One region of the Janibacter melonis genome, then DNA from elsewhere that is predicted to be linked to it. Evidence: predicted binding sites of a transcription regulator. Region 1 holds the regulator's gene; the other holds the start of a gene.

Region 1 (5,083 bases):
GCGCGCCGACGAGGAGCTCCTCCTCGGGGTGCGGCTCGTCGACGGGGTCGCGACGAGCGCGCTCGAGCCCGGCGCCCGACGTGCCGTCGCGGGTCTCGTCGCGAGCGGCCTCGTCGACGGCCGGGCCGCGGTCGGCGGTCGCGTCGTGCTCACCCGCCGGGGCCGGCTGCTCGCCGACACCGTCGTGCACACGCTGCTCGGGGGAGCGGCGTGAGCGAGCAGCAGGAGCTCATCGCCCAGGTGCTGCGCAGCATCGACCTTCTCGGCGTGGTCACCAACGCCCTGCTCGGTGCGGCGGTGGCTCGCCAGTTCAACCTCGACCCCGTCGGCTTCGCGATCATCTCGATGATCTCGGCGCTGGGCGGCGGGGCGATCCGCGACGTGCTGCTCAACCAGACCCCGATCGCGCTCACCGACGGGGCCTATCTGGGGTGCGCGCTCGTCGCGTCGGGGCTGGCCTTCCTCGTCCGCTTCGAGGGGCGGCGATGGCGTCAGGTCTTCCCCTACGTCGACGCGCTGGCGCTCGGGGCATGGGCGGTCGCCGGCACGCAGAAGGCGCTGCTCACCGGCATCAGCCCGCTGCCCGCGGTCCTGCTCGGCGTGCTCACCGCGGTCGGCGGTGGGGCAGTGCGCGACGTCATGCTCGGCCAGGTGCCGAGCATCTTCCGCCGCTCGGAGCTCTACGCGACGGCTGCGCTCGCCGGCGCCCTGGTCTACCTCTTCCTGCGCGAGGTGGTCGGGCCCTACTCCGCCCCCGGCGGGGTGCTCGTCGGTGCCGGGGTGTGCCTGCTGGCCCGCCGTCTGGGATGGGTCCTGCCGACCGAGCCCGCGATCCTCGTGCCCCAGATCCGGGGCAAGGCGATCAACCGCTTCCGGCGGCGCGGCTGACCCCTTCGCCCGCGGTGTCTGTTATGCATAGGGCGCACCGTCGCCCCCGTGGCGTGGTGCACTCACCCACGACCAGGAGGACACCACGCCCATGAGCACCCAGCGCACCGCCGTCGTCACCGGAGCCGCCCGCGGCATCGGACGGGCCGTCGCCGTCCGTCTCGCGGCCGACGGGCACCAGGTCGCCGTCGTCGACCTCGACGAGAGCGCCTGCGCCGGCACCGTCGAGGAGATCACCGCGGCCGGCGGCCGGGCGATCGCCGTCGGCGCCGACGTCTCCGACGAGGCCCAGGTGGCCGCCGCCGTCGAGCGCATCGCCGCCGAGCTCGGCGCGCCGACCGTGCTCGTCAACAACGCGGGCATCATCCGCGACAACCTGCTCTTCAAGATGACCCTCGACGACTGGGACGCCGTCATGGGCGTGCACCTGCGCGGTGCCTTCCTCATGACCAAGGCGTGCCAGGCGTACATGACGCAGGAGAAGCACGGCCGCGTCGTCAACCTCTCGTCGACCTCGGCGCTGGGCAACCGCGGTCAGGCCAACTACGCGGCCGCCAAGGCCGGCATGCAGGGCTTCACCAAGACCCTCGCCATCGAGCTCGGCAAGTTCGGCGTCACCGCCAACGCCATCGCCCCGGGCTTCATCCAGACCGAGATGACGGCGGCCACCGCCGAGCGCGTCGGCGTCCCCTTCGAGGACTTCATCGCGTACTCGGCCAAGGAGATCCCCGTCCAGCGCGTCGGCCAGCCCGAGGACATCGCCGCGACGGCGTCCTTCCTGTGCTCCGACGAGGCCGGCTTCGTCTCGGGCCAGGTCATCTACGTCGCCGGGGGCCCACGGGACTGACCCGAGTCACAAGATTCTCGGGTGACCCGAGAAACCCCGGCTTCGCATGAGTTTCTTACTCATGCGAACCCGGGGTTTATCGGGTCACCCGATAAACCGGCTCAGGCGTCAGGGGCGGTGACGAAGTCGATGAGCTCCTCGACTCGCCCCAGCAGCGAGGGCTCGAGGTCGGCGTAGCTGCGCACGGTGCCGAGGATCTGCTTCCACGCGCGGGCGATGTCGGCCTGGTCGTCGTGGGCCCAGCCGAGGTGGGCGCAGATCCCGCGCTTCCACTCCACGGAGCGGGGGATGGTCGGCCAGGCCTCCATCCCGAGACGCTGCGGTCGCACGGACTGCCAGACGTCGACGAAGGGGTGACCGAGGACGAGGACGTGGGGGGCGAAGGGGGAGATCCCCGACGCCTTCGCGACGATCCGCGACTCCTTGGAGCCGGGCACGAGGTGGTCGACGAGCACGCCCATCCGGCGCCCTGGTCCGGGCGCGAAGTCCCGGATCGCCCCGGCGAGGTCGTCGACGCCGTCGAGCATCTCGACGACGACGCCCTCGACGCGCAGGTCGTGGCCCCACACCTTCTCGACGAGCTCGGCGTCGTGACGCCCCTCGACGAAGATCCGCGACCCGCGGGCGACGCGCGCGGTGCGGTCGGCGACGGCCACTGAGCCCGAGGCGGTCCGGGCCGAGGCCTGCTGCTGCTGGGCCAGGGCGGCCCGCCCGGCCCCCTTCGGCGCGGTGAGGACGACCGGGGCGCCGTCGAGGTGGAAGCCCGGCCCGAGGGGGAAGGCCTTGACCGCCCCGCGTCGGTCCTCGAGGTGCACGACGTGCATGCCGCCGGCCTTCTCGACCCGCACGACCGCGCCCACCCAGCCGGTCTCGACGTCCTCGACGACGAGGTCGGGGGTCGCCTCGACCTCGCGGCTGCGGGGCTTGCCCGCGCTGCGCCAGTCGCCGGACAGGACGTCGGATCCGTAGCGGTCGCTCACGTCGGGCGAGGCTAGTCGGCCGCGGCGCCCGTGCTCGCCGCAACACGCGTGCGCGATTGGGGAATACCGTCCGCGCCCGTAGACTTGGCACTCAGTGCCCGAGAGTGCCAGGGCGGGGGAGCCCGCCTCGGCGGGCCGTACCGACCGGATGAGCGAAGGGAGAGCCCGTGAGCACCGAGCGACGCATGGCCGTCCTCTCCGCGATCGTCGAGGACTACGTCCACACGAGCGAGCCCGTCGGCTCGCGCGCGCTGCTCGAGCGCCACCAGCTCGGCGTGAGCGCCGCGACCGTGCGCAACGACATGGCCGCGCTCGAGGACGAGGGGCTCATCGTGGCCCCGCACACGAGCGCGGGCCGCATCCCGACGGACGCGGGCTACCGGACCTTCGTCGACCAGCTCTCGACGCTCAAGCCGATGTCGCGGGCCGAGCGATCCGCGATCGCGCAGTTCCTCGAGGGGGCCGACGCCCTCGACGAGGTGCTCGACCGCACCGTGCGCCTCCTCGCGACCCTCACCCGGCAGGTCGCCGTCGTCCAGTACCCCTCGCTCACCCGCAGCACGGTGCGCCACGTCGAGCTCGTACCGATGTCCTCGAGCCGTCTCATGGTCGTCGTCATCACCGGCAGCGGCCGGGTCGAGCAGCGGGTCATCACGACCGAGACCGACTACACGACGCCCGCGGGCGCCGACGAGCTCGCGACCGCCCGCACCCAGATCAACGCCGTCGTCACCGAGCGCCGGCTCGGCGAGGCGGTCACCGCCCTGCGCACCCTCGACGACGACGAGCGCACCCGCTCCAGCCTCACCGACGGGGTGCTCGCCGCCATCGAGGAGGCCGCCCGCGAGGAGAGCGCGAGCCGCGTCACCCTCGCCGGCACGGCCAACCTCGCGCGGACCCCCTCGGACTTCCCGCTCACCCTCGAGCCCGTGCTCGACGCCCTCGAGCAGCACGTCGTGCTGCTCCGCCTGCTCGGCACCCAGGCCGAGCAGACCGGTGAGGTCGCCGTGCGCATCGGCAGCGAGAACCCCGTCTCGGGCCTGCAGACGACCTCGGTCGTCTCGACCGGCTACGGCGCCGGCGACGAGCTCGTCGGTCATGTCGGCGTGCTCGGCCCGACCCGGATGAACTACCCGGCGACGATCAGCCAGGTTCGGGCCGTCGCCACCTATCTCTCCCGGATCATCACGACCGGCTGACGCCGGGCACCCCCTTCGTCCCCCGACCCCTGATCGACAGGACCCCCACCGCTGTGAACGACTACTACGCCGACCTGGGCGTCGACCGCTCCGCCACGCCGGAGGAGATCAAGCGCTCCTACCGCAAGCTCGCCCGCAAGCTGCACCCGGACGTCAACCCCGGCGAGGAGGCCGAGGATCAGTTCAAGCGCGTCAGCCAGGCCTACGACGTCCTCGGCGACGAGGACAAGCGCCGCCAGTACGACATGGGCTCCGACCCCTACGGCGGCGCGCACGAGGGCTTCGGCGCGGGCTTCTCCTTCAGCGACATCATGGAGCAGTTCTTCGGCCAGGCGGCCGGTGGTGGTCGCGGTCCGCGTCCGCGGCAGACCCGCGGCCAGGACGGTCTCGTCGCCCTGTCCGTCGACCTCGAGACCGCGGTCTTCGGCGGTACCCAGGACCTGACGATCGACACCGCCGAGCGCTGCAGCACGTGCTCCGGCGACGGCGCCCAGCCCGGCACGAGCCGCAAGGTCTGCGAGGTGTGCGGCGGTCGCGGCGAGGTCCAGATGGTCCAGCGCAGCTTCCTCGGCCAGGTCATGACGTCGCGCCCGTGCGCGGCCTGCCAGGGCTTCGGCGAGGTCATCCCGCACCCCTGCCACGAGTGCTCCGGCCAGGGCCGCGTGCGCACCCGCCGCACGATGAGCATCCGCATCCCCGCGGGCGTCGACACCGGCACGCGCATCCACCTCTCCGGCGAGGGCGAGGTCGGCATCGGCGGAGGTCCCGCCGGCGACCTCTTCGTCGAGCTGCGCGTCACCCCGCACCCGACCTTCACGCGTCAGGGCGACGACCTGCACGCCTCCGTCCAGCTGCCGATGACGGCCGCCGCGCTCGGCACGACGCTCAACTTCGCGACCTTCGACGGCGAGCGCCAGGTCGAGATCGCCCGGGGCACGCAGCCCGGCGACACGATCGTCCTCGAGGGGCTCGGCGTCACCCACCTGCGGGGCGGCGGCCGCGGCGACCTCGTCATCCACGCCGACGTGCGCACCCCCACCCGTCTGGACGCCGAGCAGGAGCAGCTGCTGCGCGACCTCGCCGTCGCCCGCGAGGAGACCGAGCCCAGCGGCCAGCTCGCCGACGTCGACTCCGGATTCATGGGCAAGCTGCGCCACGCCTTCAAGGGC
Region 2 (5,083 bases), 1.6 Mb from region 1:
CTCGGCTTCGACGCCTGAGCCGACCACCGGCGGTGAGCGACGACGGGGGACCCACGGGTCCCCCTTCGTGCTGCCCGGCCCGTGCGTGCGGCAGGGTGGGGGCATGAGCGAGCTGGACTGGAGCACGACGCAGGGCCTCGCGGCGATCAAGGAGCACCTCGCCGGCGAGATCGACGGCTGGCGCGAGCCGGCGACCTTCGCGGTCGCGCTCAGCCCCGCGACCTCGGACCCCGAGTGGGAGATCGGCCACCTCAACCCCGTCGGCGGGCGTCACGGCCTGGCCGCCGTCGTCCTCGCGACGGTCATCGGGCACGACGGCTCGACGGCCACCGTGCCGCTGACGACCGCTCACCTCGACGCCGCGATCACCTCGCTCGAGCCGGCGCAGGCCTGCACCGAGGTCGAGCACCCGAACCTCGCCGACTGGCGCCGGGTGCGTGCCGAGCTCGAGGGCAACCCCGGGCGCGAGGTCGTCGCCGTCTTCGTCGCCGACCTCGCCGACCCCGTGACGAGCGAGGCCGACGGCGAGATGCGGGCGGCGCTCGAGCGCACCTGAGGCCACCCGCGCCGGCCGTCGCGCCGTGACGGACTCGTGACCAACCGGTCCTCGACCTGCCGCGTCCTGGTCTACGAGGGAGCGAGACACGCTCTCCGACCAGACAGGGGACCAGATCATGAAGACACAGCTCGCCGCCATCGCCGTCGGCGTCACCGCTCTCACCGCCCTCCCGGCGGCCTCGGCCACCGCGCAGCAGCACGCCTCCGGTGAGGTCGTCGCCGAGCACGTGAGCGTGCAGACCGTCCTCGACGGTGCGATGGGCCCGGTCATCAAGGGCAACCAGCACCGCCTGCGCCTCGTCACCGACATCGAGGGGATGTCGGACCCCCGGCACGCCGCGAAGATCCAGTCCTACTACTGCCCCTCCGGCGCCCGGATCACGAACAGCTGGACCTCGAGCCGCTGCGTCTACCGGGGCACGACCTTCCTCACCTACGACCGCTCCGACTACCGCGTGAGCAGCACGATGCGCTCGGCGCGGGTCGTGGGGCTCGTCCAGACCGAGAAGACCTCGCTCGTCGCCGACCTCACGCTGCGCGCGTACGGCGACGAGGAGGTCGGGGGCTGGTACCCCGGGTCGGTCACCCGGTCGGTGGAGGCGACGGTCTCCGGAGAGCTGCAGGGCGCGACGGTCCGCTACGAGGAGCGCAAGGGCTCGGGCATCCACCGGCACGAGCGCGCCTGACCTGGACGCACGACGACGGGGTGGTCCGCAGGGGGCGGGCCGCCCCGTCGTCATGCACCGGGGCGCGTCTCGCGGGCCTCGACGGCGTTTGCACTCGACGGTCGAGAGTGCCAATATCGGCATTAGCACTCTCCTCGTGAGAGTGACAGAACCGACCGGTGCAGGTGAGGTCCTCGACGTCGCGGCGACGTGAGCCGTGCGAAGGGGGCCGTCCGTCGCGGGCACCTCCCGGTCACCACCAACCAACTCGTGTGGAGGACCACCCGAATGGCAAAGCTCATCGCCTTCGACGAAGAGGCCCGCCGCGGTCTCGAGCGGGGTATGAACACCCTCGCCGACGCCGTCAAGGTCACCCTCGGCCCCAAGGGCCGCAACGTCGTCCTCGAGAAGAAGTGGGGCGCCCCCACGATCACCAACGACGGCGTCTCGATCGCCAAGGAGATCGAGCTCGACGACCCGTACGAGAAGATCGGCGCCGAGCTCGTCAAGGAGGTCGCGAAGAAGACCGACGACGTCGCCGGTGACGGCACGACGACGGCCACCGTCCTCGCCCAGGCGCTCGTGCGCGAGGGTCTGCGCAACGTCGCCGCCGGGGCCAACCCGATGGCCCTCAAGCGCGGCATCGAGAAGGCCACCTCGGCCGTCTCGGACCAGCTCCTGTCGATGGCCAAGGACATCGAGACCAAGGAGCAGATCGCGGCCACGGCCTCGATCTCCGCCGCCGACCCCGAGATCGGGTCCAAGATCGCCGAGGCGATGGACAAGGTCGGCAAGGAAGGCGTCATCACCGTCGAGGAGAGCAACACCTTCGGTCTCGAGCTCGAGCTCACCGAGGGCATGCGCTTCGACAAGGGCTACATCTCGGGCTACTTCGTCACCGACACCGAGCGCATGGAGACCGTGCTCGAGGACCCCTACGTCCTCATCGCCAACTCCAAGATCGGCTCGATCAAGGACCTCCTGCCGCTCCTGGAGAAGGTCATGCAGTCCGGCAAGCCGCTGCTCATCATCGCCGAGGACGTCGAGGGCGAAGCCCTGTCGACGCTCGTCGTCAACAAGATCCGCGGCACCTTCAAGTCCGTCGCCGTCAAGGCCCCGGGCTTCGGCGACCGCCGCAAGGCCATGCTCGCCGACATCGCCATCCTCACCGGTGGCCAGGTCATCTCCGAGGAGGTCGGCCTCAAGCTCGACACCGCCGAGCTCGACCTGCTCGGCCGTGCGCGGAAGGTCGTCGTCACCAAGGACGAGACGACGATCGTCGAGGGTGCGGGCGACCAGGACCAGATCGCCGGTCGCGTCAACCAGATCAAGGCCGAGATCGAGAACTCCGACTCGGACTACGACCGCGAGAAGCTCCAGGAGCGCCTCGCCAAGCTCGCCGGCGGCGTCGCCGTCATCAAGGCGGGCGCGGCCACCGAGGTCGAGCTCAAGGAGCGCAAGCACCGCATCGAGGACGCCGTGCGCAACGCCAAGGCTGCCGTCGAGGAGGGGATCGTCGCCGGTGGTGGCGTCGCCCTGCTCCAGGCGACCGAGGCCGCCTTCGCGGGTCTGTCCCTCGAGGGTGACGAGGCCACCGGCGCGAACATCGTGCGCGTCGCCGCCTCCGCCCCGCTCAAGCAGATCGCGGTCAACGCCGGTCTCGAGGGCGGCGTCGTCTCCGAGAAGGTCGCCAACCTGCCCTCCGGTCACGGCCTCAACGCCGCGACCGGCGAGTACGTCGACCTCATCGCCGCGGGCATCATCGACCCGGCCAAGGTGACCCGCAGCGCGCTGCAGAACGCCGCCTCCATCGCGGCGCTCTTCCTCACCACCGAGGCCGTCGTCGCCGACAAGCCCGAGAAGGCCGCCCCGGCGATGCCGGGTGGCGACGAGATGGGTGGGATGGGCTTCTGAGGAAGGCGTAGCCGAGGTTGGCGGCGAGGAACGAGCTGCCGGCTGAGGCGGAGTCGACGAAGAAGACCCGAGGGCTGGGCTTCTGATCGAGCCCCCCTCGCTGGTCGAGGTGCGACGAGCTCTGCGAGGAGCCTCGAGACCACCGACACCGCTGCACCACCGCTGACGACGGGGTGGACCTCCCAGATCTGGGGGGTCCACCCCTTCGTCGTCCCGGCAGGCGTACTGTCCTCCTCCGTGACCTCAGCACCTGGTGCCGTCGAGCGCGACGGCAGCACACATCATGGGGGCGCCGCCGGGCTCGTCCTGGCCGCCCTCGGCGTCGTCTTCGGCGACATCGGCACGAGCCCCCTGTACGCCCTGCGCACCGTCTTCGCCCTCGACGGGGGCATCGTCGGCGCCTCGCAGGAGGACGTCTTCGGCGTCGTGTCGATGATCTTCTGGTCGGTGACGCTCGTCGTCTCGATCAAGTACATCGGCTTCATCCTGCGGGCCGACAACGACGGAGAGGGCGGCATCATGTCGCTCGCCCACCTCACCCGCCGCAGCGTGCGCCCCGGGGGTCGCCGCTTCGCCCTGGCGATGATCCTCGGCGTCTTCGGCGGCTCGCTCTTCTTCGGCGACAGCCTCATCACCCCGGCGATCTCGGTGCTCTCGGCCGTCGAGGGCCTGCGCGTCGCCGCACCGGCCCTGTCGGACTACATCGTGCCCATCGCCGCGGTGATCGTCGTCGTCGTCTTCAGCGTCCAGCGCTTCGGCACCCACAGCGTCGGGCGCTTCTTCGGCCCGGTCATGGTCGTGTGGTTCCTCACCCTCGGCGGGCTCGGGCTGTGGCACGTCGTCCAGGACCCCGAGGTCCTCCTCGCGCTCTCGCCCCACCACGCGGCCCTCTTCGTCCTCGACCGCCCCTTCGTCGCCTTCGTCGCGATGGGCGCGGTCGTCCTCGCGATCACCGGTGCCGAGGCCCTCTACGCCGACATGGGGCACTTCGGGCGGCCCCCGATCGCTCGTGCGTGGTTCCTCCTCGTCTTCCCGTGCCTCACCCTCAACTACCTCGGGCAGGCCCAGCTGGTCATGCAGGACAGCCACGAGACGGCCAACCCCTTCTTCCACCTCGCGCCGGGCTGGGCCCAGCTGCCGCTCGTCGTTCTCGCGACGCTGGCGACCATCATCGCCAGCCAGGCGGTGATCTCCGGGGCCTTCTCCGTCGCCCGCCAGGCCGAGCGGCTCGGCTTCTTCCCCCGCCTCACCGTGCGCCAGACGAGCGAGAGCTCGGGCGGGCAGATCTACGTGCCGTCGGTGAACTGGCTGCTCTTCGCCGGCGTCATGATCCTCATGGTGACCTTCCGCGACTCCGAGCGCCTCGCGACGGCGTACGGCGTCGCCGTCACCCTCGACCTGCTGCTCACGACCTCTCTCTTCAGCGTCTACGCCGTCGCGGCGCTGCGCTGGTCGACCCCGAAGGTCGTCCTCTTCGCCGGGGTCTTCGGCACCGTCGAGCTGCTCTTCTTCAGCGCCAACATCGCCAAGGTCCTGCACGGCGGGTGGCTGCCGCTGCTCGTCGCGTGCACCCTCGCGACGGTGATGACGACGTGGGGTCGCGGCCGCGAGCTCGTCACCACCCGCCGCGAGAAGCTCGAGATGCCGCTGAGCACCTTCCTCGACGAGGTCGCGACGAGCACGAAGATCCTGCGCGTGCCCGGCACGGCTGTCTTCCTCCACCCCAACGCCGAGACGACCCCGCTCGCGCTGCGCGAGAACCTCCAGCACAACCACGTCCTGCACGACGAGGTCGTCATCGTCACGACGCAGTCGCTCAACGTCCCCTTCGTCCCCGACTCCGAGCGGGTCGTCGTCGACGACCTCGGCAACCCCTACGACCACGTGAGCCACGTCCTGCTGCGCTACGGCTTCAGCCAGGAGCCCGACATCCCCGCCGGGCTGGC

The links. The regulator HrcA, encoded in region 1, represses chaperone genes, less so after heat shock. The targets are predictions, from matches to a motif close to TTNGCACTCGNNNNNNNCGAGTGCNAA.
Region 2: the regulator HrcA is predicted to act here: its motif matches at 1,367-1,393, upstream of groL (chaperonin GroEL).

Annotation. Positions count from the first base shown of each region.
Region 1 is NZ_CP044548.2:449,524-454,606, forward strand. It holds gene hemW (radical SAM family heme chaperone HemW) at 1-214, shown strand, start outside; gene EEW87_RS02175 (trimeric intracellular cation channel family protein) at 211-888, shown strand; gene fabG (3-oxoacyl-ACP reductase FabG) at 980-1,735, shown strand; gene EEW87_RS02185 (DUF3097 domain-containing protein) at 1,837-2,715, opposite strand; gene hrcA (heat-inducible transcriptional repressor HrcA) at 2,883-3,914, shown strand; gene dnaJ (molecular chaperone DnaJ) at 3,968-5,083, shown strand, end outside.
Region 2 is NZ_CP044548.2:2,025,015-2,030,097, reverse strand. It holds gene EEW87_RS09615 (DUF3263 domain-containing protein) at 1-18, shown strand, start outside; gene EEW87_RS09610 (hypothetical protein) at 104-556, shown strand; gene EEW87_RS09605 (hypothetical protein) at 675-1,244, shown strand; gene groL (chaperonin GroEL) at 1,512-3,137, shown strand; gene EEW87_RS09595 (potassium transporter Kup) at 3,375-5,083, shown strand, end outside.